Regions from separate parts of the Enterococcus sp. AZ109 genome, predicted to be linked through region 3. Evidence: riboswitches for the same ligand, from Rfam matches in the RefSeq annotation. Region 3 holds a riboswitch; each other region holds the start of a gene.
The links. A riboswitch is a leader RNA that binds a small molecule or an ion and turns the genes downstream of it on or off. The one in region 3 is predicted to bind thiamine pyrophosphate.

Region 1 (7,495 bases), on a different contig from region 3:
CTGAATGAATGTTAAAAATAAAGCCAGCAAGGTGGGCAACGGCCATGCTGAAAAGGCAGCTTCCCAATTATCCACCGGTTGTTGGTACAATTTTATCGTACGATTATAGGCGGATAACCGATTCATTTCTTGCCAGCGCTGATTCAAATGTTCTTTTACCGAAACGACCGAAGTCATTTCTATATCTTTTTCGATATTTTGACAAAGCTTGTTCACTAAACTACTGACCTGATAAACCTTTAAAGGTGAAACCTGCCGCCACTCCGCCCATTGCTCTAACATTGAAAGACTCAAATGCTCTAATGGCTGATCATAAATTTCCCATTGAATATCTGATAACTCTGTTAATGAAATAGTCAGCTTTCTTTGCACATAGGAAACAAATGCTCGCGTTAATTGCGTGAAATTTTCTGTCGGTTCAAAAAAATACCGACGCCCTTGGTTATTTCCCAAATAGCGCTGCATTTCAAGATAGCCTAATTGGATATTTGCCTTTGAACGATCTGACTCAAACAGCAACATCTCCCCTAAATCCCAAGTGCTTGCCAGCTTGATTGCAACCACATGTGAAGTCAGCTTCACCGACTTATCCAAACCTGGACCATGCACGTCTACTATAATAACTTCCGATGCTCCCTGTTTTAAAGCCACATCAACCGGTATATTGTTGCGATAACCTCCATCAACATAAAATTGCTCTTCAATCGATTCAATCGACATTAACGGAAAAAAGGCTGACGATGCCAGCAGCCAAGATATCATCTCGCTTTGTGTTTGTTCATTTAATTTTACCACGACTTCCTTAAATATGGGAACTCGAGTAGCTACTACATATAACGGCACACTTTTAGTCAGCTTATCAGCGTCTAAATGCTCTTGAAGTAAGTTCCTTAGAGGACCAGTAGATAAACCTTTCTGTTGGATAGCTTCGAAAAAGAATTGGTGCAATTGCTGAACATGATCCGAAAAATCAGCCTGTTCTAAATCGTCAAAGCTGATTTCCAGTACTTTATCAGTCGAGATTTCCTGCCATAAAGTCTCAGCAGCTTCTAAATCCCCCTGTGCAATCAAAGCGCCATTCAAGGCACCGACTGAACATCCTACTACCCACTCAAAAGAAATTTTATTTTCTAAAAGAGCTTTCCAAACGCCAATTTGATAAGCACCGCGAGCACCACCCCCGCCGAGAACCAGCGCAGTATTATAATTTAGTTGTTTTCGCCAACCACAATCACACCTTTTATAATTTTGATTTGTCAGCCAATTAGCCAAAGGTAATGGTGCATCTAGAACAAGTATGATATGGGTTCTAAAATATTGCCGAGCAGCCTTTTCTAAAAGATAAAGCCCTTCCTGCCAGGAAAGTTCTTTGACAATTAAAAAATTTCTAATTTTCCAAGTTTTTTCTATGTTCTGAACCTCAACAAATAGTTGCCCTTCCTGATCTGTTATGCAATAAACACGCCTTTTTCTTAAGGCATGAAGCATTCGTTGGGCAGCTTGACTATGTACCACATCAAAAGGAAACAGCAAACGAGCTTGCTGAATTATTTCATGATACTTTGACAACTCAGATGGATACAATTGCTGTACCTTCATTTACTTTCTCTCCCACTTTAAAAGAAAAGCCACAAAGCCCGTAAGCTCTGTGGTTTCTTAATTAATAAGTTCGTTGCTCCATGTTAAAAGCATCTTGCATTGGTTGCGTTGCTTTTTCCACAGGCGTAACTGCTTCTAGTTCTCCTTGTACAACTATTCGCGTGATCCCGTCAATTTCCCCGCAGGTCACCAAAGTAACCTGACGCCGATCAGGTAATACATCTAGATACTTTACCTCAGTTGGCTGTACGCGAACTTTAAGCGCTGTTCTATAAGTATAAATGCTGGTCAAATCAGTTAAATATATCTTGTCTCCTTCTTGAATATTATCTAACGGGGTAAACAACAAGCCAGCTTCTGCCGCTCGATGACTAGCTAAACCATAGTTTCCTTCACCCATCACTTGGTCAGGTTCCAAAGTCCCAGCACCAAACAGTAATGCTTCATTAGACAATCCTTTAAAAATCGGCAAATTAATCGCTACAGAAGGTATAGATATACCACCAATAACTGGTAAACGTTTATTACTTAACTGCGCCCGCATCACTGCCTCTGTACTGGCAGGAACAACCGCATCGAAATCAAAAGGCATATTTTCTTGCATATTTTTATCAATATCTTCCTTAGACAGATTCGAAACAGCATAACGATCGCCGTTGTATTGAATTAGAAAGTTTTTTATTTGATTATTGAAAATTAAAGCCAATCCAATTATTAATAATAAAATTAAAAAAAAATTGATTAGCCAGCTGGTCTTTTTTCTTTTTCTTTTCATGAGCTATCCTCCATACTATAATCGATTTTATCATATCACAAAGTAAGCGTAAATCTTTTACTGTAAGATGCTCAATTTACTAGTGTTAAGTTATTTAAAGGAGAATTAATCATTGGTTCATTTTGATCTTTTAAAGTATGTATGAAGATGAAAACTATTTGTGAAAAGTATTGCAATAACGCTTTCAACTGTAATGTAATTTTAAAATAAAAGAAACGAGCTTTTTTTTAATTGATGAGTTAAAATGATGATGACGATGATTGGAGAGGGTGAATGATTTGCTAGACATGCTTTTTGTATATATAGATACTACCAGCAATGCCGTTTTTTCTAAGGGACTTTCCCCAGCGGACTTTGTTGAGGGCATCGTGCATCAACCGGATCATCTACTCTTATTAGACCCCGCTGTCGAAATCGGTGAATTTGACACCCATAGCGGATTGAAGGTCATTAGTGGAACTTACGCTGTCAATCAATTTTTTACGAACAAAAACTTCTCACAATCTACAGCCAATAAGTGGATTGACTTTACAAATCCAGCTTTACTAAAGGAGTTGACACCTTTAGAGATTTCCGAATTGTTGTATTTTGGCCATATGCGTACACATTTGCATTCGCCATTCTTTTATAAGCTCCAAAACAACTTTGTTTATTTCAACTTGGGTAGTGAAACCCTACGTGTATATTATCGCTATTTAGATGAATTCTATCGAATCTTAGCAAATAAAATTACTCGTGTTGCCCTAGAAAAGGTCAACGATAAGCGCTCATTCTTCCGTAAAGGCTCTTCTGTTGCTCATTTAGAAGGAGAAATTTTAAAAGATTTATATCCAATTTTTCAAGAAGGTGCTGTTTTCTGTTTTTCAAAAGCTCAGCTTGAAAATAAATTATATCGCATTCCCATCTATTTATCTGATGAAAAAGGTTGGCGTAAACATCAGCCAAGTTATAAGCAAGATCAAAAAATGGGAACCTTATCTTATGATCTAGGTCGCCAAAAATGGAGTCTGTCCTTAGAAAAAGATGACTTAGCATTTGCCTTTCGTTAAAACGACCACTTTTGCCTTTAATTGACAGAAGTGGTCGTTTATTTTTATCTCGTTTTCATGCCTAATGTTACAGCATCACGTGGCAAAAACAACTGCGGTACTTTTTTCAAAACGCCTATTGCAATTACAGAGGTTACAATCCCCGTCGCCAAACCGCCGGCACCGTTCATCACGAAAGAAAAAATCCAAGGATTCATTCCCCACAATGCGTAACTGCCCCAGAAAACCACTCCAGCAATAAAATGCCAAAAGAAACGTGCACCAGTCCCCGCTAAGCTCCCTAGAATGATGTTTTTAGCTGCCTCTTTCTGATTGTGATCCAGCAGTGCCTGTTGAACTTTAGGTGCATATAATCCAGCAAAACCTGCAAAGGTAAAAGCTACTGGATACTCGATTAGAACTTGTAAAACGCTGAGAAACTGTAGATTTCCTGTGAAATGTAATATTCCCCAAATAAAGGATGAAAGTAAAGCTGGTCGAACTCCTCTTCGCAAAGCAAAAATAGTCATAGGCACCATCCCTAATGAAATTGTAAGGCTACTGCCGATGTTCGAGGGGATGAATGATAGCATATAAGCCAATGCTGCCACTATCGTTCCCTCCACCATAATTCTCGTTTTGTTGTGCATAAAAAAACTCCTCCTTTTTTTGAACATACAGTTCACAAAGGAGAAGTAAATTTATTTACTTCATCACAATTCCTACGCTCGCATGACCGAAACAGGTACCAGGGTTTAGAGTGTCCTCATTCTCAGCCCGAAGGCTCCCCTTTGTGACAGTATTATTCTTTTAGTATTTTTTACTATTACAGTATAGCACATAATTTATTTATTTCAAGCAGTTAGCGTGAAACACTCTCTTGATCGCCATTTGGTGCCAAAGTAGTTACTTTTTTTATGCGATCTACTGTTAACATCTGTAATTGATCATCTTGCGTTCTGATGACCAAAGAATCGTTGCCTACAGTTTTTGGCAGCCAACCAGATACCGTTTCAAATTTTTCTGGATCTTTCTCATGCTGTACTTGTAGAACAACCAAACTATTGTTCAAAGCTGCTAGTCGCAACTGACTCATAATCGTCTCATTCGCTTGTTCTTGTGCACGTTTATCAGCAGAATCGTTTAGAAAATCAGACAAAAAACGGAAAGATGAACTAGAAAAGGCTTTAATTAGATTTTTTTTTGCTTTTTCAGGTTTCTTCTTCATGTCATTTTCCTCCTTGAATGTATTCTGATTTTACTTAAAAGCGGGTTAAAAAACAATACATAGACTATTCTTCAAAAAAAGTTAACCAATAGGGCAACCCATCTTGAATCAAAGCATATGCTTCCTCAAAATCCCCTGTATACCAAGGATCTGGGATATCTTGGTTTTTTTTCCCAGGAACAATGTCTAAGTATAAATAGACTTTTTTGTCCGCTCCTTTTGGTGCTAGCGCCAATAAATCTTCCACATTTTCACGATCCATCCCAATGATCCAATCCGCTGTATAAAAATCATTCGTTGACACTTGACGAGAATGCATCCCTTTTGTACTAATTCCATGTCCTTTCAAAATTTTTTGCGTACCGTGATGTGGTGGATTTCCCACTTCCCAACGACTAGTTGCCGCTGAGTCTATTTTAAATATGTCTAATTTCCCCATTTTTTCAAATTGATCCCGGAAAATAGCCTCTGCCATTGGCGAACGACAGATATTCCCCATACAAACAAACAGAATCGTTTTCATTTGATTGCCTCCTTCAAGCTAAAAAGTGTATTTCGTGCTATAGTCAAATCATAGAAATGAGGTTGATAATATGAGTCGTATTTTTCTTTCTGCTAAAATTCCATCCATCGGTACCAAACTATTGGATAAAGCTGAGTTGGACTATCAAGTTTTTGATGGGACTGGTGTAATTTCTAAAGAGGAGCTTATAGAAAACATCACAGATTGCCAAGTACTAATTTGCCCTTTATCTACTATAGTTGATCAAGCAGTTATTGATCAAGCGCCCAATTTACGTTTGATCGCTAACTTCGGTGCGGGTTTTAACAATATAGATGCTGATTATGCTAAGAAAAAAGGTATCTATGTAACAAACACTCCGATTGTTTCAACCAATGCAACAGCAGAGCTGACTGCTGGTTTGATCATTGCTCTTTCTCGACGAATCGTAGAAGGCGATCGACTGATGCATGGTGCCGGCTTTGACGGCTGGGCTCCTTTATTCTTTTTAGGTAATGAACTAAAGGACAAAACACTAGGAATCATTGGCATGGGACAGATTGGACAGTCCCTAGCAGAAAAAATGTCTGCTTTTGGTATGAAGATTATGTACAGCCAACGGCATCAATTAGATTCAGAACAAGAAAAAGTATTAAAAGTTGAGTTCCACACCCAAAAAGAGGTTATTCAGCAGGCAGATATCCTTTCATTGCATGCTCCATTAACTGATGAAACACGTCATTTATTAAACTATGAAGTCTTTCAACAAATGAAAAATTCCGCTTTTGTTATTAATGCTGCTCGTGGGCCATTAATTGATGAAGAAGCCTTGGTTCAAGCGTTAAATGATCAGCAAATTGCTGGAGCTGCTTTAGATGTTTATGAATTCGAACCAGAAGTAACCGAAACGTTGAAACACTTCGACAACGTAATTTTAACCCCTCACATCGGTAATGCCAGTGTAGAAGCTCGTAATCAAATGGCTGAAATCGTCGTCAAAAATGCGATCGCTTGCGTCCAAGGTAACGCCCTAAACCACATTGTCAATGGTCTTCCTCAGGACTGATCTTGTTCATACAGATGATAGGCAAAAAATTCAATATCTTTAGCAAAACGGAACAGCTGAGCCGCTATGGTAATCGGCTGTTCTTTTGCGTCAGCCAACAGCCAATCTGTGAGAATTCCTCCACACCCATATGCAAGAAAACGCGCATAAAAATCCTTATCTGTATTAGATAATACACTTTCTTGATCCACATCTTCAAACAAACGAATAAATAAGCTTTTCGCCAAACCAATAAACTCTTTAGATAGCACTTCTGGATCAGCTTGCACAGTGTTCAAATAAAATTGATGGGAATACTGCATCTCTTTGAGCATTTCTAATACAGCTTCTTCCCAATTTTCTATCGTCATCACAGGTGATTCTAAATGGTTTAACCCGCATTGATAGTAAGTATAACGTAGCAAGGATTGCTTATCCTTAAAGTGGTAATAAAAGTTTTGACGGTTCACATTTGCTGCCTGACTAATCTCCTGTACAGTCAATTTATCAAAAGGTCGTGTCTGGCACAACAGCAATAATGCCTTGACCAACTGTTTTTTTGCTCCTTTGTCCTCCGCCATTTTTCCACCTCTACTCTATTGGATAATTAAAGTGTTCATACGCCATTGGTGTTACCATACGTCCACGAGGAGTTCGCTTCATGAAACCCTTTTGAATAAGATAAGGTTCATACATGTCTTCAACCGTCTCACGCTCTTCACCGATATTTACAGCTAATGTGCTAAGGCCAACTGGTCCGCCGTTATATAGCTCAATCATCGTCTTTAATAATTTCTGGTCTACGTGATCCAAACCAGCTTGATCAACTTGCAGCAAGCGTAATGCTTGGTCGGCAACCGAACGGTCAATTACTCCATTGGATTGAACTTGAGCAAAATCACGGATACGCTTCAATAGTCGGTTCGCAATCCGAGGAGTTCCACGAGAACGGCGAGCAATCTCAATCGCTCCTTCTTCTACAATTTCCGTATTAAAAATATCCGCTGAGCGTAAAACGATTTCTCGCAAATCATCTTCCTCATAATATTCCATGTGAGAAATAATGCCGAATCGATCCCGCAAAGGTGCTGAGAGCATCCCTGCACGAGTAGTTGCTCCAACTAAAGTAAATGGCGGCAACGGGAAATGAACAGGATGAGCAGTTGCTCCTTGTCCCACCATGATATCCACATAGTAGTCTTCCATCGCAGAATACAACGTTTCTTCTGCTACTCTGGGTAGCCGATGAATTTCATCGATAAATAAAATATCTCCTGGTTCTAATTCATTAAGAATCGCAACTAAGTCCCCAGGACGT
Region 2 (7,495 bases), on a different contig from region 3:
CAGCCAAGATCTTGTTTTATCACCGGTTGTAATAGTTGATTGTTCAATCATGGAATTGCTCCTTTTGTTTCTCGAACTTTTCCCTTTATTATACGCTAGCTTAGTTAGAAACCCATATTTCACGCTTATGAAACAAAAAGCCGATGAAGTCTCCTTCATCGGCAAATAGCTTTTCACTTACGAAAAACCTATAAAAAATCTTTACGAATTGGTGTGAATGTATCAACTAATTCGGAATTTGGTTCTAATGGAATACAGCCATGACGTACATTAGGCTCAAAGCGTAAAAAGTCTCCTGGTCCTACAATATATTCCTGGTCCTCTTCAAAAAACTTGAATTTCCCTTTAACAATGTAGGTTACCTGTTCTTCTGGATGGCTGTGCAGCGATGTACTTTCTTGAACTTCTTTAAAACGCACGACTACTGACATAATCTTGTCGCTATGAGTTACGACACAACGTTCGGTATTCTCATCGACTTTTTGAAACGTTTGGTCCTTTTGATAACTAATCATTTGGTTTCCTCCTAAATTATAAGGCTTCCACTGCTCGACGTAAGCTTTCAACTGTACGAGGGACATTTTCAGCTTTCATTATTTCACTTACTACTGATATACCAGCAATTTCGCTATCTGTCAAAGCAGACATATTATCCAGCTTAATTCCGCCAATTGCTACTACTGGTAGCTCCACTGATTGCGTAATCTCCCTTAGTGTTTCCAGTGATGTAACCTCGGAATCCTTCGTTTGTGTCGGAAAAATCGCACCAACTCCTAAATAATCTGCTCCGTCTACTTGGGCTTCTATACTTCGCACCAATGTTTTCGCAGATACGCCCAATATTCTATCTGACCCTAACAAACGCCGGGCAACCGTTACTGGAAGCTCATCGTCACCAATATGCAACCCTTCAGCACCGACAGCTAGACAAACATCTAAACGATCATTAATAATCAGCGGAACATTATAGCGCCCAGTGACTTCCTTAACCTTCAAAGCCAGCTGATAAAAATCATAGGTGGATAATTCCTTTTCCCGCAGCTGGACCAAAGTTACTCCGCTTTGACATGCTTGGTCAATGATCGTTAAAAACTGTTCCTCGCTAAAGTCGTAACGTCCGGTTACTAAATAAAGTTTTAATAGTTCTTTATTCACACCATTTGCCCCTTTACTTGTTTTTCCCATTCCTGCTTCATCAACACCGAAAGCTGATTTAAAGTCGCTTGACGAAAGTCAGCCAATCCCTCGGGAACTAGTTCCTTGGCTCTTTCTCCACAACAATTAAAGTAACTAACCGCTGCGATGACTGCCGGGAATGTTTCCAGTCCAATACCTAATACGGCTGCAATCATCGCCCCTACGATATCACCAGTTCCGGTAAAACAGTCCAGCTCCGCTACACCATTTTTTAACAAACACGCCTCTGTCTGGTTGACGACCACATCAACAGCTCCAGTTGCTAAAAAGGTTGTTTGTGGATATTCAGCTGCCAAAGACTTCAGTGCATCTGTCAATTCTACTAATGCTTCCTCCGACTGATCAAGCGAACTACCATCAACTCCTCGTCCATGACTTTCCAATTGGCAAAGCGCCCGCATTTCTGAAATGTTACCTTTGACTACTTCAGGTGGCTGCTTCATTAATTGCAGCGCCATTTCCTGACGCAAAGGACTAGCTGCCAAACCCACTACATCGATTACAGTTGGTTTGTGGTTCTTTTTAGCAAAGCGGCTAGCTTCAAATATATTTGCTTCGCGCTGTGGAGATATGTGTCCTAGATTTAGCAATAGACTATCCGTCTGTTGGAAAAAAGCCGGAAACTCACGGGCGTCATCAGCCATTACTGGCTTAGCATCAATATACAACAAAGCATTTGCCATTGACTCGCAAGTAATTTCATTCGTGATACACTGAACCAATGGTGACGTGGATAACGGAAATACATCTTCTACTGCTGCTAATAGTTTAGTCATTACTGATCCCTCCAAATAATTGCTGACATCTTCTGAACACGGGTACTCGATAAATCAATTTCCAAACAAACAAGGCAACAAAGGAACCAATTATGGCCGCTCCAATAAATCTGGGAGTATAAATTAACCAATACATTCCTTGTTGGCTGCCGGTAAACAGAACCATTACCGGATAAGACAATAATGAACCAATAATCCCTGTTCCAATAATTTCTCCAACCATAGATCCATAAATATTGTTAGTAACTCGATATAACAGTCCTGCTAAAAATGCTCCAAAGACTGCTCCAGTCAGTGCTAACGGTGGAATTCCTAATAAAAGCATTCGAATAATTCCACAGCACAAAGCCATCACCGTTCCATAAAGTGGTCCTAACAGTCCACCGGCTAGAACATTCATCACACTAGACATTGGTGCCATTCCTTCCACACGAAAAAGTGGCGACAGCACCACATCCAGTGCGATCATCATTGCTAACAACATCATTTTTTGCAGTTTATCTTTTTGCAAACTTCCAACTTCCTTTCTGTATTTTACTCCCACCAATAAAAAAAGACTCCTCTTTCAAAATAGAAGCAAAAGGAGTCCTCAGAAAGGTTTAGCAAATCGCTTTTTTATTGTAGTTCAAAGCGACTTTGATGAAGCCAGACCTCGATACTACGATTACAACAACCCATCAATTTGTCAAAAAGATACCTCACAATCGATGAAAAAAGCCCGACCAAAAAATGGACGGGCGCGCTTGATGTTTTTACGACATTTCCCTGCGCCAGTTCTAACTGTTTCAGGTTCCATGGGTATAATCTCAGCTTTTAAGCACCCCAAATGTTTCTATATGAAATTGTAATTAAAGTATATCATACTTTTTTTCATTAAGGTAGACACCTATCAAGATTTCTATCAAAATCTATGCTATGCTTTAGGTCAGAAAGGGGTCTATTTATGCAACATCCATCATTTAACACCATCCATCACGTTGCGATTATCGTATCAGATTATCAGAAAGCTCGTGAATTTTACGTGGATATTCTAAAACTTCCTATTTTAAGAGAGCACTATCGTGAAGAGCGTCAAGATTACAAACTGGACTTACAGCTGTCTAATGGTGCTGAATTAGAGATTTTTGCCGTCAAGAATCCTCCAAAGCGCCCTAGTTATCCCGAAGCTAGTGGGTTGCGTCATTTAGCCTTTAAAACTGATAGAATCGATGAGACCATTGCTTATTTGGAAGCAAGAGGTGTGTCGTGTGAACCTTTACGGACCGATGATTTCACCGGTGAAAAAATGACATTCTTTTTTGACCCTGATGGTTTGCCCTTAGAATTACATGAGTAAAGCCAGCAAAATTCACTGGCTTTACTTGATTTCACTCGTATCTGAAGACCGAGCTGATAAATTATTAGTCTTATTAACTGAGAATAACAGAATGTTTTATAGTCCTAATTCTTTCTTCAAAGATAGATCATTAACTAAATTTTGAATAACTACCAAAGCTTTAGGTGTCACGAATGGATCCATTACTATTACCGGAAAATCATTCGGCACACCTTCTACTGAACCAGTAGTGATCAAGCCGTCATAAGTTAACATCTCTTTATACATGCCCTGCTTGCGGTCTACTACATTTTCAAAATAGAAGATATCAAAATTCCCATGCACAATTCGGCGAATCTGTTTAGCTAAAAAACTTTCTTCTGTCGGAGTCAAATCGGACAAAAGCAGCAAGCGAATCTTCTGATCTTGTTCCACCAACATCTGTAAGCTATCCACTTCCGCCGTCAAAAGTAAATACACATAATTCATCACAAAATCGGATTCTCGGTACATCGCATATTTTTTTACGAATTTTCGGACAATTTCCGATACAAGAAAAATTGGTTTTTGATACATAATCTCGGTCATTTCTAAAAAGGTATCGCGGTTACGACGTAGAATAGACACAAATGCTCCATCTTTGTCATATAAGTAGTAATCATTCATTAATACTGTGGTCATATTAATCAGTGCCTGTTGATCCATTTTTTCACTCACTAGCTTATTGAAGTCCTCAGCTAACTCAAAGTGCTGATGAAATAATTTTTGATAGCGCAAATTATCTGCCAGTGCCATTTCGCGATGAGCGCTACTAAAAACGATGGTATCGGAATAAATTAACCACATACAGTCCCGTAAAACGTCAGTTGACAATTGTACATGAAAAAGATCCTGAGCAGTCTTATTAAATCCGTCATACCTTTCTTGATCTGGCAAAATAAATCCTTCCTTACGCAGTTCATCTGCTGGGTACATATGGCCATTTTTAATTCGCCATAAGCTGACATAAATTGTATAGATTAACCTTTTTTGAAAGATGTACTTCCGATATAAATTATTCTTCTTAACAAAATCAACTACAAATTGTTCAATCGAATTAAATTGGAAATCCTTTAGCATCGGCAAAATATTGTCAAAAGCATTCTGCTTCTCAACGAAATAACGGTAATAAAAGTGTCGGATCACACTTTCCTTGCCTTCAATTCGCAACGGTCGATAGCGTAAGTACATCCCCGCTTTCTCTAACGCAACTTTCACTTTTTTCAAATAGCGTTGTGTGTTGGAAACACTTAGATACAACCGTTCAGCTAAAGAAGTAATATTGTTACATTCCTCATACAGCAACTGTTCAATGATCTGAAATTCTTGTGAATGAATTAAAGTGTCTGCATACAAATTACCAATACTGACTCGTCCTCTCATCGATAAGCGATAAAGACCTTTATATTTTTCAATATGAAAATGATCACTCTGTTCATTTATTAGTTTTACATCATCTAGCAATATGGGAAGTGAGCAGTCCAGCTCACTCATTAGCTGATCACTTGGCAATCCGTCACGCTGATAATACAGCGCTTCAATTAGTCGCAGTCTTCGCTTATTGCTTGTACCGAGAATATCCCGAAAGTCCATCCCATCTCCCCCTTTATGCACTCCCTTACAATTTGAGGGTATCAGGTTTTTACATTTTTGTAAATTTAGCTTCACGAAAAAGCAAATTAGAATTTAATTAAAAAATTAGTATAATCCAGCAAGTATAGTTAGAGCAATAGCATTACTAGCTACTGACTCAACTCCGTATATTTTTTCTTATTACCTTTACTGTTTTCAACCGGGTATTTGATCGTATTTTTTTCTAACTTTTCTGTAATAATTCCATCGATATCAAACCCTAAATTATCGGCCATCATATATGAATAAATTAACACATCGGCCAGTTCTTCTTTCAAGCGTTCGGGATTTTTAAGTGCCTCCTCGGAAGTCTTCCATTGGAACAATTCCAATAATTCCGCTGCTTCCAAAGAAATTGACAAAGCTAGATCCTTTTCATTGTGAAACTGCCGCCAATTCCGTTCTTCACGAAATTGACTAATTTTTTCCATGCTATTCAACGCACATTCTCCTTTTTTTATCTCGTAAACAAATCTTTACTTACTACATAAAAAGCTCCCTTAACCAGCATTTTTTACATAAGTGCCTCTAAAAACCAACGAGTAACCTCTTCCAAAGTTCCTTGATAGTCCACCATCAACTGCTCTAAGTTAACCGTTTCTGAGAATGCTTTAGGGAGAAGAACTTCCAACTGTAGCTCTTCTTCGCCTAAATGGGCTTCCATCACCAATTCATCGTCAGTTACTTCTTCCAAACGATTAGTCAGCTCTTCGAAAAATTTATCCGTCACTACATCTGCTACTTCCTGAAAAACACTCGTCAGAAGTTTATTAACCTTAGTAAAAGGAAACTGTAGTAACTGCTCTAGGGTTGGTGAAGCCAAGCCATTCTCATAATTTATATAAATAAAGTCGATAAAATCCTCAGTTTCTCCAATGCTCTCTAATAGCTCGTACCCTTTTTTGATCAATTGTATACAGGCATTTTCTAACTCCTGAAACAGCTCTTCCCTTTCGGTTGAACGATAAGAATTGTTGACTTCCACAGTATGAGTTTCACCTAACAAGGACAAACTAGCTTTTTGAAAGGTTAACACAGGTGTTTCCAAAACATAGAGTTGGATGACAGTCATTCTTTCCCCTCCAAGTCAAACCAAGATAGGTCATCTGGTGTTTCACCATCGTAGTATCGGAAGAAGTCTTTAGCGCTTAACAAAGTCTCTTCTTCCGCCTCCTCTTCATCCTTTTGCTGCTCGTCACGATAGGATTGGTATTGCTCCAGCAGCTGGCGATAAAGCTCTTTTTTTGAATTACCTTCTCCAATAATAAAAGGTAATTCTTTTAAATAGCCTGAATAAATTGGTACTTCCTCAGCCCATTCAACAGGTAAGTTAATCACCGTTAAGTGCAGCTCGCGAAAATTTTCCTCATACATCTACTTCTCCTCCTTGTATTGCATGCGGTACGCTCTAGGAGTTGTACCCACTGCTTGCTTGAACTTTTTATAGAAAAAGGCCTTATCTTTGTAACCTAGGTGTTCAACAATTTCTTGAACAGATAGATTGGTTTGCAATAGATTCTTTTTGGCTAATTGGATGCGTTTATGTAACACAATCTCAGTGAAGGTTTGTCCTGTTTTTTCTTTTAATAATGCCGACAAATAATTGGGATGAAAATGGAAATACTCGGCCGTTTCCTCCAGCTTTATCGTTCGAATCATGGTATCAATATAAGCTAAAACTTCTTCGATCAGCTGATCATTAGCTACATAGCGATCTTTTTTCACCAAAGCTTGGTCGGCTCCTTGACTGATCTCGACGATTAACAATACAAAAGCTGCTTTGGTCACTTTGTTGTTGAAGTAATACATCTTCACCACTTGTTTCAGTAGTAACAAAGAATAGACGTGTACATCCGTCATCTGAGCAAAATGAAAAATCATATAGCGGCTGGTATGACGAAATTCCTCACTGATGGCCTCTACAAAAAAACGGTAAAGCTGCTGCTCTTCAGCAAACTGAGTCAGCAGCGAATCGGTGAAGTAACTGTCCTTGAAATAAAAGCTGATTACTGCAGTCTGCTCCTGCTCTTCATAAGCTATTTTCGTACGAGCATTGGTTAAAAACAAATGTCCTGCTTGATAATCAGCAGTATCTCCGTCGATTTCTACCCTAGCAGCTCCTTCAAGGATGTACAAAATTCGCGTATAACCTCGGGGAACCTCCACTCTTCCTCGGGCTTCCTGAGAAACAAAAGCCGAAATTTCTCGCTGAGGATTCGCCGCAAAAGCGGTCACTTCCTTAACCATAGACTCATTGTCATGCAGATAGCAGTCTAAAGTCATTAAAAACTGGTAAAAAGCTTCATAATGAGCTTCATTAAAGTAAGCGATTTTTGCCACCACCTTATCATCCAACACTTTTTTCTTTATCTACACTATTTTTCACAGACTAAAAACACTCTATAATAACTCTATTAGTATATCAGAAAGATTAGAATCAAACACTTTTTGGAGGGATAATTATGAAAATAGGATTTATCGGTGCCGGAAATATGGCCTCAGCAATTGCGCAAGGGCTCGTGGATAATCAGTTTAG
Region 3 (7,495 bases):
GTAAGGTAGGTGGAGAAAATGTTGAAAAATGTTCGAGCTTTACCGTTTCGCTATCATGATTCTTACATTACATTTGCTGGTCTTTTATTCACATTTTTGGTGACAATACTTGTTAAAGGACTGCCGCTGTTTTTTGACGTTACCGGTATTGCTGACTACTGCTTCAGTGGAGGGTTACTATCTTTCCAAAGTTGAGAAACTGACGAGGAAAATGCTGATAAATGAAGTTTTTATTTTTTTAGGATTTGTTGCGTGGGCATTTATGAGTGCCAAGTAATTTTAGGAACCAGGGAGGTGAAAGCCTCATTAATATAACAAGGAGTGAAATATATGCTGTTTTTGACAAAAGATGACATGATCCAGACTTTTTCCATGAAGGAGGCGCTAGAGGCAGATAAAGAAGCCTTGATGATTTTCTCCAAAGGGGAGACAAATGCACCACTGCGCACGAATGTGGATATTCGAGAGGAAAATGGTGTAAGTTCATACATGCCAGCCTATATCGGTGGGGATAAACCATCTCTTGGCGTAAAAATTGTTTCGACTTATTTGCACAATATCGAACGGGGTCTGCCTAGTGTCACTGGTACAATGATCGTCTTAGATCCAAAAAGTGGGATAGTCACTGCCTTGTTAGATGGCACATACTTGACTCAGCTGCGAACAGGTGCGGTACAAGGGGTAGCGACAGAGCTATTAGCAAGAAAAGACGCCAAGATTGGTGCCCTGATCGGAACAGGGGGGCAGGCGGAGAAACAATTAGAAGCGATGTTAACAGCTCGTCCATTAACCGAAGTTCGTATTTTTGATATCTCTCAGAAAAGGGCGGAATGTTTCGTAGAGGATATGCAAGGAAAATTCGAAGCACGCTTGATTCCAACTAAAACTAGTCGGGAATGTGTTGAAGGTGCGGATATTATTACCAGTGCGACGCCGTCCAATGAGCCAACCTTCGAATCAGACTGGGTAAAAGACGGGGCACATATTAATGGAATCGGTTCCTTTACACCAAGTATGTTTGAAATTCCTAAAGAATTAATTAAGCGAGCAGACCGGGTTATCTTTGATACAACAGAAGGGGTACTAAATGCAGCGGGAGACTTTATTACACCGTTAAAAGAAGAATATATTCCAAAAAATAAGTATTCTGGCGAGTTGGGACAAATTCTATTAGGAGAAGTCCAAGGTAGAACTTCAGATAAAGAAATTACTATTTTCAAATCAGTTGGAACAGCTGTTTTAGATTTAGTGGTAGCAAGTCAGATTGTCCAAAAAGCCCGTGAAAAAGGCTTGGGTACAGAAATTCCAGATTAGAAATATTAAGACAAGCTGTTCTTTACGAGGAAGCTTGTCTTATTTTGTCGTTTGGGACAAACTATTAGCTGATCTGGACAAAAGGCACATTTTTATTAACTTTGACGATAAACTGAGTACATAAAAAAGTTCGGGAGGCAGTGTTATGTTGTTAGGAATGATTGTTGGCTGTTCGTTCGTGTTTTTATTAAAAACTTGGTAGCGGGAGTAAAAAGTTTACCTTAAATATATTTGTTTTTGCCTTTGTAATAGGTGGTTAAACGTTTACTATAAATAAGGTATACTTTTAATATGTTAGAAGGAGATTGACATATGGATGAAAGATTTATGGTTTCAGAAGAAAAAAGTGACAAAAAATCGATTAAAACGCAAGTTATTACAGATGAAAAAACCGGTGTGCAATATTTATTGGTCTTAAACACAATTTATGGATCGACAGGAATTACTCCATTATTGAATGCTGATGGTACACCTGTCATACGAAGAAGATAAAAGTAGGAGTCGTTTTCATCTAAAAGGTATGTTATACTTTTATTAATCGAATAAGAACACTAGGGGTGCTTTTAAGCTGAGATTATACCCATTGAACCTGAAACAGTTAGGACTGACGCAGGGAATGTGTGACTTTTTTAGTCAAATCGTTAATTATTACACCCGATCGTTTTTGTGATCGGGTTTTCTTTTTAGTTTGGCCTCCTCGTGGACTTTTTTGAGGAGGCTATTTTAATAGTAGAAAAAAGTAAGGGGGAGTTATATGTTTACAGAATTAGCAAGAAAAGCAGCTGCAGCTTATTGGGAGGGGAGCTTCGTGCATCCTTTTGTGGAGTCGATTGGAGATGGTACCTTATCACCGGAAATATTTCGGTTTTATTTGCTCCAGGATCGCTATTACTTAGAACATTTCAGCAAACTTTACGAACGGATTGCCGATCAAACAGCAGATCAAGAAGTACAAAACTTGATGAGAGAAAATGCAGAAAATTTACGATTAGGCGAGATTGCGGTTCGTGCCGATTTTTTTAGTGAATTAAACATCACTGAAAAAGAAATTGCCGAAACACCTGTTGCACCAACTGCCTATCATTATGTTTCTCACATGTACAGACAGTTAGTGGAAAGTACACCGAATGCAGCCTTTGCAGGTATGTTACCATGTGCCTGGTTGTATCAAGAAATAGGCATTCGTCTAATTAAGTCAGGATCGCCGCACCCATTGTACCAGCGGTGGATTGAAACTTATTCAGGTGAGGAAGCCGCTGAGGGAATCTTAAGAGAACGTGCTGTTTTAGACCGATTATACGAAGCGAGTAAACCGAAAGAGCAAAAGCAGATGCTGGAGGCTTTTGTCATCAGCAGTAAGATGGAATATGCGTTTTGGGAGATGGCGATGAATTTGGAAACTTGGGCGATCGCTTAAAAGCTTGATATATCAGTATGTAAAGACATATTTACATGGTAAAAAGCTGAATGTAAAGCACTTTTTCTGTTCGGTGTCTAGAAGTCTAACCTATAATTTGGATAAGGAGGTCAGTTATGAATATTGATCAAAAATTAAAGAATGCACGAAAAGCAGCAGGATTGACGCAAGAGGACTTAGCTGAAAAAATCAACGTCAGCCGCCAAACAATATCTAGTTGGGAAAATGGGCGAAGTTATCCTGATATCGTCAGCATCATTTTGTTGAGTGATATTTATAACCTCTCCTTAGATCATTTACTAAAGGGAGACGAGGACATGATAAAACAACTTGAAAAAGACACCAACACAGTCAAAAGCAATCGAAAACTGATCGGCATTTATCTCGCCTGCATTATGGGGTATGGTATTTTGTACTTGATGATGCCAATGATTTCTCTGCCAAAAATTGAAAATATTGCGATGAACCTCCTAGTTTTTTTAGTATCAGGACTAGCGCTGTTGTATCAGCTAATTCATCATATCAAACGAACCGATTTTTTGAGTAAAAGCACTTCTAATGTTGTTTTAACTCAAGTTGCCATTGTAGTATTTGGACTTTTGTTAATTGTAGGAACATTTTTAGTGTTGGATATTTTCTTGACAAAAACTTGGCAGTTGCTTACTGCTCGGATAATTACATGTTTGACCATTGCTTGCTTTATGTACGCCATCAATAAAAAAATAAGTTAAATGACTAGTAGAGAAAGCCCCATAAATGGAATACAATAGTTAAAAAAGGGGTTTTCTCTATGAAAAAACTCTGCTTTGTCTTCGAAATCAATACCAACGCTCGGCCGGTGCTGAATCTTCTGCCTTGGATATACATGAACGGAGAAGAACTGGCTGAGCATCTTTCTGGCAAATACGAAGTGATGTTCGACTATTTTAAGAACAAAGATCGCGCTGATTATTTGGTGGTGCCTAATCCTAATGGTGGTTTTATAAACGAAACCGATCTGCCTGAGATACCTGTCGATCTGGAACTGTTCTTCAACAAAGACTTCCAGGGAATTGAAGCGTCAATCGACAACTTCTTTAACGAAAAGCAAAGATAAGTCGGAATCACCATTTTTTTCAGAAACTTTACTGATCTTTTTGACACAATCTCGGGAACATGTTATGATTCTTGGCGAAAGAGGGAACATCTGATGATATACAGCTATTATTTTAAATTCGTAAGAAAAGCAGCTCTTGACAGATTAATTCGATGAAGCATTGTTAAGAGCATACAATAAAGGTTTAGACTTCATCGGAAACGCCCGAAGTAGGCAGGTTTATTTATTGTGCCTTGGTGTTTTCGATTTTGAAAAAATATTGTAGCTGCAGACAATTGCTGTTGTCTGTAGCTTTTTTTGTAAAGAAAATATAGTTTTTCACAAATGATAGGATTGGTTTGGACATAAGTAGTAGTGCAGGGCTTCTCAATCTAGAGGAGTTTGCGAAACCTTTCTTATTAATTAGATGTGTGCCGATAAAAAAAAGAAACAGTAATGAGGAGAAAAAAATTATGATGAATTTAGTAGACATTACCCAACAGTTTGGGGACAAGCTGTTGTATGAAAAAATTAATGCCCAAATCAACAAAGGCGAACATGTGGGACTAATTGGTCGCAACGGTGCCGGGAAAAGTACCTTGATCAAAATTATCACTGGCGAAATTTTGCCGGATGAAGGCCAAATAGTGGTCTCGCCAAAATTTCAGGTGGGCTACTTGGATCAATACGTCAACGTGGATGAAACTATGACCATTCAGGGATTTCTGCAAACAGCTTTTGCTGAGGATTTAGCGAAAGAAGTAGAAATTACTAAACTGTATGAAGCGTATGCTACCGATATGGATGATCGTTTATTGGAACGGGCAGGCCGTCTACAAAATGAGTTGGACCAAGGGGACTTTTACCAAATGAACACCTTGATCGACGAACTTGCGACAGGATTGGGGATTCACGTATTAGGAATGGATAGTATTTTGAAGAATTTAAGTGGTGGACAGCGTTCGAAGATTCTATTAGCGAAGTTGCTGCTAGAAAAACCAGATTTGTTAATTCTGGATGAACCAACGAACCATTTAGATGATGACCATGTCCAATGGCTGACACAATTTTTGAAGGAGTTTCCAGGAACCTTTTTGGTAGTTTCTCATGACCAGGCTTTCTTAAATGAAGTAACTACTCATATTATGGATATCGAATTCGGTCAATTGACCAAGTACACTGGTAACTTGGAAAAAGCGACTAAGCAAAAAGAACTGCGAGCGGAAACGTATATGCGCCAGTATGAAGCTCAAAAATCGCATATTAAAAAAACTGAAGAATATATCCGTAAATATAAAGCCGGTTCCCGTTCAACCATGGCAAAAAGTCGAGAAAAACAATTGGCAAAAATTGAACGTTTGACCCCACCTTCTGATTCACCTACGCCAAATATTGTGTTTGAACCGGTTCCTTTGGTGACAACTTTAGCTTTGGAGACGGATGATTTACTGGTGGGTTATGACAAGCCATTACTGGCTCCGCTAAAACTAACTCTTCGTTATGGAGAAAAAGTTGCTTTGCGTGGTTTTAACGGAATTGGAAAGTCAACGTTAATTAAAACACTAATTGGTGAAATACCAGCTTTAGGCGGAAGCTTTCATTTTCCAAACCATACGAAAATCAATTATTTCTCTCAGGAATTAGCTTGGGAGTATCCATTGGAGACACCTTTCCAATATTTAAGCAATCGCTATCCAAAGGCTAACAACAAAGAATTGCGGCGTCAATTGTCTCGTGCGGGCTTGAGCAGCGAATTAGCGCAACAAAGCTTGAAGACTCTAAGTGGTGGCGAACAAACCAAAGTGAAAATTGCCGAAATGACCATGATCAAGAGCAACTTCTTAATTCTGGATGAGCCGACGAACCATATCGATAAAGCAACGAAGGAAAATCTGCAAAAAGCCTTGGAGCAATTTCCAGGCACGGTTGTAGTCGTTTCCCACGAAAATACTTTCTACGAAGAGTTTGTCGATCGCGTAATTTCGTTGGGGGAATAGCATAAATAGCATGTGGACACCAATATTCTGGTATGTCCACATGCTATTTTTATGATTTTAGCGATCGGTTTTTCTGCCTTCTATACACAACAAATATAATCACATACTGAGCAATCATCGCAGCTATCAGGCAACCTGCGATAATCAGTGCACCGCGCTTTGAATTTAAAAGACCAGAAAAAGCATCAAGCCGAAAAATAATACCACCAATGGCATTACAGGTTAGCGGAGGAATAAATGGAAGCCAAAGGTCTTTGTCCTTTTCCTTATAAAATAAGCCAGCGACAATCGCAGACATTAGCAAAATTAGTAAAATTCCGATTGTTGGACTAATGGAAATAGTCAGTGGGGTAGAAATAAAATCCAGCAGGGCAATGCAACCAATCAAGCCTACAGCCACAAAAAGATAAGGTACAAGCCGCCAAAATTTTGACTGATAGCGATAGGCACTATAGCCCAGCAATTTCATAGCCAAAATAGCAAAAACGGTTGCGGCCAATCCGCCGATGAGCAATTTTCCTAAATCAATTGCTTTGTCAGGAAAAACCATCGTTGGAAAAAAGGTAACCACTAGATAACTAGTAATGGCAACTAATCCCAGCTTAACGGCATCCCAAACATTAATCGGTAAGTTGGCGATCATCTCGTCAGCAATTTGTTTGGGATTTTTGCCAAAATATTCCTCAGCAGAAATACCTTGTTCCTGAGCTTCTAAAATGTCCTGCAATATTTCCAGTAAAAGTTCTTCCGCTTTTTCATGATCCCGAATCATTGTTTTGGCTCTGACATAGATCAGGAGATTTACATAGAATTGCTCATTATCAACTGTCAATTCCTTTTGCAGTTCCGCATTTAGTTCTTCCCAGTTAGTTTTTTCCATTCTCCTCGACCCCTTCAATAATTCGTTGCATATTTTTTTGCAGCTCGTTCCATTGCTTTAGAAAGTTTTCTTTTTCGATGATTCCTTCTGGTGTAATCGAGTAGTATTTTCTTTTTGGTCCATTCTCTGAAGCTCGCATATGTCCTGCGATAAACTTTTTCTTTTCCAACGATAGCAGCAGAGGATAAATGGTACCTTTGGAAATCGCATCAAAGCCAAAACTAGCTAAACGCTCATTTAAACGGTAGCCATAAAGCTCTTCTTCCGACAGTAGCAGCAAAATACTGCCTGTCAGCACACCTTTCAGCATTTGCGAATCAATTTTTTGGGGCATTTGTACACCTCGTTCACTAGCTTGTTTTACAAGGTAATGATACCGTAATGCAGGTAGTATGTAAAGCAAGATAGTGGAAATTTTTTAATGAAGACAACAAAAAAAGCGCCCAAAAGCTTGGCGCCGCAAAATCTAAATCTATTTCACTCCATCGTCCCCTTAATGCCTTCGATCACGGCATTCCTGAATCCGTGCTTTTCTAATGCCACAACGCCCTTAATCGTCGTTCCACCAGGAGTAGCGACGCCATCCTTTAGTTCACCGGGATGTTTTTTCGACTGAAGTGCCAATTCAGCGGCACCTTTAGTCATCTGTTCGGCGATTTGATAGGATAACTCGCGATTAAGACCGTACAATACACCGGCATCGGACAAAGCTTCAATAAATAAATCGACAAAAGCTGGTCCGCAGCCAGCAACAGAACCAACAATTCCAAGTAAGTGCTCATCAATTTCTACTAAGCTTCCTAAAAGCTGCA
Region 4 (7,495 bases), on a different contig from region 3:
TTTCAACTTCTTCAATAGACATGCCTAAAGGTTTTTCAACTAATACGTGCTTTCCAGCTTCGATTGCTTTGATTGACATTGGCACGTGGAAATTATCTGCGATCCCAATAACCACTGCGTCAACTTCTGGATCTTTTAGCATTTCATCAAAGTCTCTGTACAATTTCGTTGGGTGATAGATACTATTCATTTCATTCAGTAAGTACTCATCTACATCACAGATTGCATACAATTCAGCATTTTTAGATCGTCTAATTGAATCAAAGTGGGCAGCCTGTGAAATTTGTCCCGCTCCAAGTACCCCAATTTTCACTAATTTGTCATCTTTTTTTATATTTGTCATCTTACTTTTCCTCCATTAATCCTAAATTTTCTAGTGCATATTCAATGTCTTCTTCTTCTAATCCATGCATAATAATTGGCCCGTCATAAAACTTAGTTAGTTTCCTTAAGTATTCCACCAATGGAATGGTACCTTTTCCAACGGGAGCAAATTTGATTTCTTTATCAGTCACAAGAGCGTCTTTGCAGTGAGCTAGCGAGATTACATCTTTGAGTTGCTCAAGTGTACGTTCTATTTTTTCTAATTGATTGTCAGCATCTTTTATTGTCACGATGTTAGCCGGATCATACAGCACTCTTAGATGTTTAGAGTCGAATAGATTAATCAAGCGCAAAGAATCTTCTGCTGAGCTAACGACATTTGCCTGCTCTGGTTCAAAAACGATGGTGACGTTGTTTTCTTCAGCTACTTTGAGCATAGCTTCGATAGACTTGCTAAGTACCACCCAAGCTTTCTCAGTATGATTATCAGGATGAGGACTCCAAAAGTCTTCTTGATTAAAGCTACCTGTTGATATAGAAACAAAAGGAACGCCTAGCATTTTTGCAGATTTTACAACCGTTTCAAATCCAGCTAAATTTTCTTTCCTTTTGGTCTCATCTAACTCTAAAGTGTTAAACGTACCGGATATGACGGCAATATCAACCCCATTTTTTTCACAAGAGTCCTTAATATTCTCTAAAATATGTTTCTCTACAGACTGTGGTAAACTAGGTAGACCAACATTAGCAAAATTAAATTGAATGCTCTCAAAACCCAAACCAGCAATTTTCTTCAAAGCGTCGTCCAACTGGTACTTCAGAAAAACTTTTGAAAATATTCCAAACTTCATAACTGCATCATCCTCCAAGTTGATTTCTTTTAAGCGCTAACATTAGGTGTACAACAAAAGAAATATGGATTAAAATAGCACGTGTCAGTAATTAATCGATTTCTTTATGCTATCATTATACAATGGAAAACGATAAGAATCAATAAATTTCGATTAAAGGAGAAAATAATGTTAAAAAGCGAACGCCACAAATATATTTTGAGCAAAATAGAGGCAGAAGGTAAAGTTTTAGTAAACGATCTCACCAAAGAATTAGAGGTAACGGAAGATACAATTCGAAAAGATCTTCAAGAACTAGCTAAGCTTGGACTTGTCCAACGCGTTCACGGTGGCGCGCTAAGATTGGATAACACCAACCTGCCATTTGAGCACCGAATTGATCAACACTCAGTCAGCAAAAAAATGCTAGCCAAAAAAGCAGCATCACTAATTGATGGAAAAAAAGTAATCTACATTGATAGTGGTACAACGAATCTTTTTTTCGCAGAGAACATTCCTAACGATTATAGTGGGATAGTTATCACCAATAGCCCTACGATTGCATTAGCATTATGCGATCATGAGCATATTACCATCAATTTGTTGCCTGGTGAGTTGGATAAACATTCTAAAGTATTAAAAGGCTCTGCTACATTAAAAGCAATTGAAGGTATCAATATAGAGCTGTGTATACTGGGTATCTCTTCAATCGATATTGAAAAAGGGATCACTGTCCCATCATTTGAAGAAGCTGCAATAAAAAAACAATTGCTTCAACAAAGTTCTCATAAAATCGGTATTGTAACGAAAGAAAAAATTGGCACAACTTCAACTTTCTTTGTTGATAGTGCTACTTCTTTAGATACTATTGTTACGGAAAAAGGAATTAATAATGCTATCTTGGAACCTTATTACAATCTAGATCTAGACATTCATCAAGTATAAAACAAAAATGATTAAAACCCGTTTATCGTTTTTAATCGTTTTTTGTTTTACTGATTTTCAAAAGTATGTTGACGAACAAATCAAAGAAATGTATTATTAAAAACAATTAAATAAAGATGCAGGGGGACGCACAAGCGTTGAGAAGGTTAAAAACCTGACCCTTTGAACCTGTTGGTTAAGACCAGCGTAGGGAGCATGTCGAAAAAAAGAATCATTTTTGGTTATTTTAGGCATTTTCTCTATTGGGGAAAATGCCTTTTTATTTTAATTAATTTCAAGAAAAGAGGAAGAAAAATGGAAGCAGGTATCGCAATTCAAGTACTACCAAAAGTAGAAGGTGAATCAGAAGTTGTTCGTGTTGTTGATGAAGTAATCGCTTATATAGCAAGCACAGGATTGACTTATCAGGTTGGGGCGTTTGAAACAAGTATTGAGGGAAATTATGATGAATTGATGGAGATCGTCAAAAACTGTCAACTGATTGCAATTAAAGCGGGATCTCAAGGCGTATCTGCTTATGTAAAAATCACTTACAAACCTGAAGGAGATGTGTTTGGGATTGAAGAAAAGACGAAAAAGCACCAGCATTAACCTCTACTCTGGTGTTTCGGTACTCGTCCTTCTTATGGTGTGGCAAGGTGTTAGTTCGTTAGGATGGATTCCAACGTTCATGCTCCCTTCTCCTTTACAGGTTGGTCAGGCCTTTATCAATGATTTTGATTTACTATTGTTCCATTCCAGAATCACATTGATCGAAGCGTTATTAGGTTTATTTTTAGGAATGTCACTGGGGATCGCAGTTGCAATTTTTATGGATAACTTCGAAAGAGTGAAAAAAACTATCTATCCCCTGCTGATTTTAACGCAAACTGTTCCCACTGTTGCTATTGCACCCTTATTGACAATCTGGTTTGGTTTTGGCGTTTTACCAAAGGTTGTTTTGATTGTCATCACTGTGTTTTTCCCAGTATCCGTTGCTATGTTGAATGGCTTTTCTTCTGTTGATCATGATGAATTGCGGCTATTACGTTCGATGGGAGCAAATCGCAGACAAATTTTCTGGCATATCAAGATTCCCGCAAGTCTTGGTGATTTTTTTTCTGCTCTAAAAATCGCTGTGACTTATGCAGTAATTGGTGCGGTTATCTCAGAATGGCTGGGCGGCTTTGAAGGATTAGGTGTCTATATGACACGAGTACGAAAATCTTATGATTTTGACAAGATGTTTGCAGTAATTTTTTTGATTTCATTAATTAGTTTATTACTGATGGCATTGGTCAATTTGGCAGAAAAATTGGCTATGCCCTGGAAAAAAGAAGTATAGGAGGAGTAAAAATGAAGGTAAAGTGGAAAGCATTAGTTGCTTTGAGTAGTTTATTGGTTCTAGGAGCATGTAGCAATGAGCAAAGCGCAACAGAAAACAAAGAGTTGGAAAAAATTACGTTTGTGTTAGATTGGACACCTAATACCAACCATACAGGACTATACGTAGCACAACAAAAACGTTATTTTGAAGAAGAAGGATTGGATGTTGAAATTGTGCAACCCTCTGATGGAGATGCCTCCGCAATCGTAGCGAGTGGCAAAGCTCAATTTGGAATTAGCGCTCAAGATTCGCTAGCACCGAACTATGCTTCAGATGATTCACTACCAATCACAGCTGTAGCGACTATTTTACAGCATAATACGTCTGGTATCATGTCTCTTAAGGGTGAAGGTATTGACCGACCTAAAGGATTGGAAGGCAAAACCTATGCTACATGGGATTCACCTGTTGAGCAAGCCACTATCGCCAACGTAATGGAAAAAGACGGCGGTGATTTTGAAAAAGTTAATTTGATTCCGAATAATATTGTGGATGAACCGATGGCATTGAAGGAAAAACAAGCGGATGCTATCTGGGTTTTCTACGGCTGGGGTGGCGTTTCTGCTGAAAGCGAAGGTGTCCCAATTGATTACTTTTATTTTAAGGATTTGAATCCGGTGTTTGACTATTATACGCCTGTAATTATCTCAAACGACAACTTCTTAAAGGAGCATGGAGATGTGGCGAAGAAATTCCTAAAAGCCGCTGAAAAAGGTTACGAGTTCGCCATTGAGTCGCCCGAGGAAGCTGCCGATATTTTAGTCGAAGAGGCACCTGAGTTGAACAAAGACCTAGTTCTGGCAAGTCAAAAATGGTTGTCCGAACAATATCGTGCCGACGAAGATAGATGGGGATATATTGATTCGCAGCGCTGGAATGATTTTTATACCTGGTTAGGAAAAAACCAACTAATTGATAAAGAAATTCCTGAAAATACAGGATTTACCAATGATTATCTACCGAGTGAGCAGAATGATTAAGCTAGAAGTCAAAGATGTGTCAAAATATTTTTCAGAAAAACTAGTCTTGCACCATTTGAATCTCCATGTGCTCGATCATGAAATCATCAGTATCATCGGTCCGAGCGGAGTTGGAAAGTCAACGCTTTTTAGCATTATTGCCGGTCTTTTAACCCCCAGTAGCGGTGAGGTCTTGTTAGATGGAGAATCCGTCATTGATATGCCAGGAAAGGTTTCCTATATGCTCCAAAAAGATTTACTTCTTCCATACAAAACAATCGAAGAAAACATCACTTTGCCATTGATTTTACAGGGAGTCAAAAAGAAGGAAGCCCTTCAAAGGGCCAACCAACTTCTGGAAGAATTTAACATGGCAAGTGTGAGTAAATCTTATCCGAAAGATCTTTCCGGTGGAATGCGTCAGCGAATCGCTTTACTAAGAACCTATTTATTTTCGTCTAATTTGATTTTACTAGATGAACCGTTTAGTGCCTTAGATAGCTTTACTAAATCTGAAATTCATGAGTGGTACCTCAATATCCACAAAAAATTATCATTAACGACACTATTTATTACCCATGATATTGATGAAGCTATTAAATTGTCTGATCGAATCTATATCTTGAAAAATCAGAGCGATGACCAGCTAGACATGATCGAGTTGAGCAAAGAAAAAAATGCGGATTTTCAGCTTACAAAAGAATTTCTTGATTATAAAAAGCAAGTAATCGAGAATCTGAATACTAAGTTTGAGCCCTAAGTCACCACCATATAGTATATGGTTTCCAATACAAAAAAAGCATCACGTCTGCTAGGTGAACAATTTACATCTCAGCAAAATATGCCAATTTCTACCTGAGAGTTTTAATCAGCATTTTCAGCAGAATTCTTTTTCGTAAGTCTTAACATCAACGATAAATTTGGTCTAATACAACAAATTAATAATGTTTTTAAGAAGGAAGAAATCGCCGAATCAACTTTTTGCTAGCATACTTTCAACCGATAAAAAGCCTTGTCATTGCTTTAAGACACTGTGGTGATTCCACACTCGGCACATCTTAAAGCGGCTAAGATAAAAACTGCGGTAAGCCTTAAATTGGACTAGGTCATCGATAAAAATGCTCAGACTGTTTTGCCATTAGCGATCAACGATCATGATCATACCCAATCCTTCAGCATTAAAGAAGCGAGTATCTCTTTGTTTGACAACGTCAATATATCTCAAGAACTACTGGGGATGAAAATCTTTGAAGAATTCCTCTAGTGTGTTTTTGCGAAATTCTCCACCTACTAAAAACTCCCCATACATCCTGCGAAACAAGGTTGTATGGGGAGCATTTTGCTTGGTCAACTTTTGTTTCCTGGAGATAACATCACAATAAGGATAAAGGAACAAAGCAATAAAGCGATTTTCGAAAGGGTAAAGTTAGGAGTGACAATCGCAAATAAGGCAAGCGCTATTATTATAAGATACAACCAAACAAATGTGCGTGCATTTTTTACCAAAGGTCTCACCTCCTTGATTTTCCCTGTAGTAAGTACTAACTAGTCGATGATTTTCCATTTTATAACTTTCGTCCGATGAATGGAAGTTTTTATAAAAAAATTCGAAAAAAGACATCAGCTGGTAACGATAAAATCAACTATGGCCTAGCGTATACAAATTAAAGTCTTATCACAAAAAAATAACTGATCGAACTCAATTCACTTTATAATAAACCTCAAAATGATAAACGATCCGATACAAAAAACAAGTGAAAGAAACAGAATTAATCCGTTTACCAGTAACCATAATAATATACTTTTAGTTCTTTTCATTATCTTATAAAGGACAAAATCGATAATCCCGACTAGTAGCCATCCGATACAAAAAGAAATAGTCATCTTTTAATCACTCCTTTGTTTTCTTTCTATTTTATCAGGACTAAAATAAGTTGTAAGCCTAAATCCCATCTAAAATAACCCAATTCTTTTGATTCTTTTTCAAGACTAACTCATAATCAAAAACTAATGTAGCCTTTGTATCGGGTGACAAGTAGGAAACGGCCGTTTTCACTTTCACGCCCTCATTATCCTCAAAATAGTTAATCGCTCTGAGTTCAGAAAAGATATAATTTTCGTTGATTCCTTGAATCGTTGTATCTTCAACATAATAAAGTAGTTCCGTTTCACTAGCAGATGGATAAGCAGTAAAGAAAGTAGTCAAGAATGTTTTGATTTCTTCTTTTGTTTCTTGCGTGATGGTGGAGTCATCTTGTAATGGATCATTTTTGACTTCTAATTTTGATGGAAGAGAAGCCATTACTGGATTTGTAAGTAGGACTAATTGGTTTTGTTTGTTGATGCGTACTGTTACTGAGAATGCAGATTCTACGCCGCGTCTTTCTACTTCCTCTCCAATACTTTCTTCAATCACTTGGTTTACAGAGTACAACACTTTATAGTATGATTCGTTGATTGCTCCCACTTCCCAAATTTGAACCTTGTTTACAGTAGACTTCGTAGGGATATCGGAACGAATCATTTCTTGATTCATTTGTTGTAGATTCTCAGGCAAATAGTTTTTCAATCTTTCCATTCGTGCGTCCAGCTGCTCTTGATTCGGTTCCCAAGTGTAAAATTCCTGCGCAAAGTTTTGGACAAAACTTTCAATTTTATTGGTGTCCACTAGCTTCATTTCGATGACCTTTTCTTCATGAACCGTGTGTTGATCAATTGCTGTGAAATTCTTGTAGATACCAAAAAAGACACTACCGATTAGGAGTGTCCAGAGAATGATGGTTGTATTCTTTCTTAAACCAACATGTTTTATTTTTTCTTTCATCGTATTCATTTCCTCTCAAATTTATTGTACTCTTCCTGCACCGATTAAATGAGCTTGCCAATAGGCATCCGTTAAGTCGGTATAACCAATGGGATCTCCGGCATGGTACATCCGATTATTGCCAACATAGATACCAATGTGGGTCACGTAGTCTGATGTGGCATAGGTGGAATGGAAAAAGACCAAATCGCCAGGTGTTGCTTCACTTAATGAAATGTGTTGAGTTACGTTGTATTGTGCTTGAGCC

Region 1: linked by a shared signal. The riboswitch ahead of thiT (energy-coupled thiamine transporter ThiT) and the one ahead of tenA (thiaminase II) in region 3 are both predicted to bind thiamine pyrophosphate.
Region 2: linked by a shared signal. The riboswitch ahead of thiW (energy coupling factor transporter S component ThiW) and the one ahead of tenA (thiaminase II) in region 3 are both predicted to bind thiamine pyrophosphate.
Region 4: linked by a shared signal. The riboswitch ahead of IGI42_RS03620 (thiamine-binding protein) and the one ahead of tenA (thiaminase II) in region 3 are both predicted to bind thiamine pyrophosphate.

The regions. Positions count from the first base shown of each region.
Region 1 covers NZ_JBIOSF010000001.1:2,279,779-2,287,273, reverse strand. Annotated here, with positions in the region: gene IGI42_RS10950 (patatin-like phospholipase family protein) at 1-1,599, opposite strand, end outside; gene IGI42_RS10945 (class A sortase) at 1,661-2,374, opposite strand; gene IGI42_RS10940 (hypothetical protein) at 2,653-3,423, shown strand; gene thiT (energy-coupled thiamine transporter ThiT) at 3,468-4,052, opposite strand; TPP riboswitch at 4,105-4,203, opposite strand; gene IGI42_RS10930 (hypothetical protein) at 4,265-4,630, opposite strand; gene IGI42_RS10925 (low molecular weight protein-tyrosine-phosphatase) at 4,695-5,153, opposite strand; gene IGI42_RS10920 (2-hydroxyacid dehydrogenase family protein) at 5,224-6,198, shown strand; gene IGI42_RS10915 (TetR/AcrR family transcriptional regulator) at 6,189-6,758, opposite strand; gene ruvB (Holliday junction branch migration DNA helicase RuvB) at 6,769-7,495, opposite strand, start outside.
Region 2 covers NZ_JBIOSF010000001.1:2,055,528-2,063,022, reverse strand. Annotated here, with positions in the region: gene IGI42_RS09835 (magnesium transporter CorA family protein) at 1-51, opposite strand, end outside; gene IGI42_RS09830 (cupin domain-containing protein) at 189-515, opposite strand; gene thiE (thiamine phosphate synthase) at 532-1,185, opposite strand; gene IGI42_RS09820 (hydroxyethylthiazole kinase) at 1,152-1,973, opposite strand; gene thiW (energy coupling factor transporter S component ThiW) at 1,966-2,484, opposite strand; TPP riboswitch at 2,719-2,808, opposite strand; gene gloA2 (SMU1112c/YaeR family gloxylase I-like metalloprotein) at 2,917-3,309, shown strand; gene IGI42_RS09805 (helix-turn-helix domain-containing protein) at 3,406-4,920, opposite strand; gene IGI42_RS09800 (nucleotide pyrophosphohydrolase) at 5,070-5,399, opposite strand; gene IGI42_RS09795 (hypothetical protein) at 5,474-6,031, opposite strand; gene IGI42_RS09790 (hypothetical protein) at 6,028-6,333, opposite strand; gene IGI42_RS09785 (helix-turn-helix transcriptional regulator) at 6,334-7,242, opposite strand; gene proC (pyrroline-5-carboxylate reductase) at 7,422-7,495, shown strand, end outside.
Region 3 covers NZ_JBIOSF010000002.1:261,197-268,691, reverse strand. Annotated here, with positions in the region: gene IGI42_RS17875 (hypothetical protein) at 1-9, shown strand, start outside; gene IGI42_RS17870 (hypothetical protein) at 22-195, shown strand; gene IGI42_RS17865 (ornithine cyclodeaminase family protein) at 331-1,314, shown strand; gene IGI42_RS17860 (DUF6440 family protein) at 1,627-1,806, shown strand; TPP riboswitch at 1,858-1,948, shown strand; gene tenA (thiaminase II) at 2,069-2,731, shown strand; gene IGI42_RS17850 (helix-turn-helix domain-containing protein) at 2,848-3,462, shown strand; gene IGI42_RS17845 (hypothetical protein) at 3,522-3,827, shown strand; gene IGI42_RS17840 (ABC-F family ATP-binding cassette domain-containing protein) at 4,280-5,803, shown strand; gene IGI42_RS17835 (hypothetical protein) at 5,853-6,683, opposite strand; gene IGI42_RS17830 (PadR family transcriptional regulator) at 6,670-7,017, opposite strand; gene proC (pyrroline-5-carboxylate reductase) at 7,161-7,495, opposite strand, start outside.
Region 4 covers NZ_JBIOSF010000001.1:756,443-763,937, forward strand. Annotated here, with positions in the region: gene IGI42_RS03605 (Gfo/Idh/MocA family protein) at 1-343, opposite strand, end outside; gene IGI42_RS03610 (sugar phosphate isomerase/epimerase family protein) at 345-1,175, opposite strand; gene IGI42_RS03615 (DeoR/GlpR family DNA-binding transcription regulator) at 1,344-2,099, shown strand; TPP riboswitch at 2,210-2,309, shown strand; gene IGI42_RS03620 (thiamine-binding protein) at 2,394-2,690, shown strand; gene IGI42_RS03625 (ABC transporter permease) at 2,659-3,423, shown strand; gene IGI42_RS03630 (ABC transporter substrate-binding protein) at 3,435-4,445, shown strand; gene IGI42_RS03635 (ABC transporter ATP-binding protein) at 4,438-5,184, shown strand; gene IGI42_RS03640 (conjugal transfer protein) at 6,367-7,248, opposite strand; gene IGI42_RS03645 (bifunctional lytic transglycosylase/C40 family peptidase) at 7,270-7,495, opposite strand, start outside.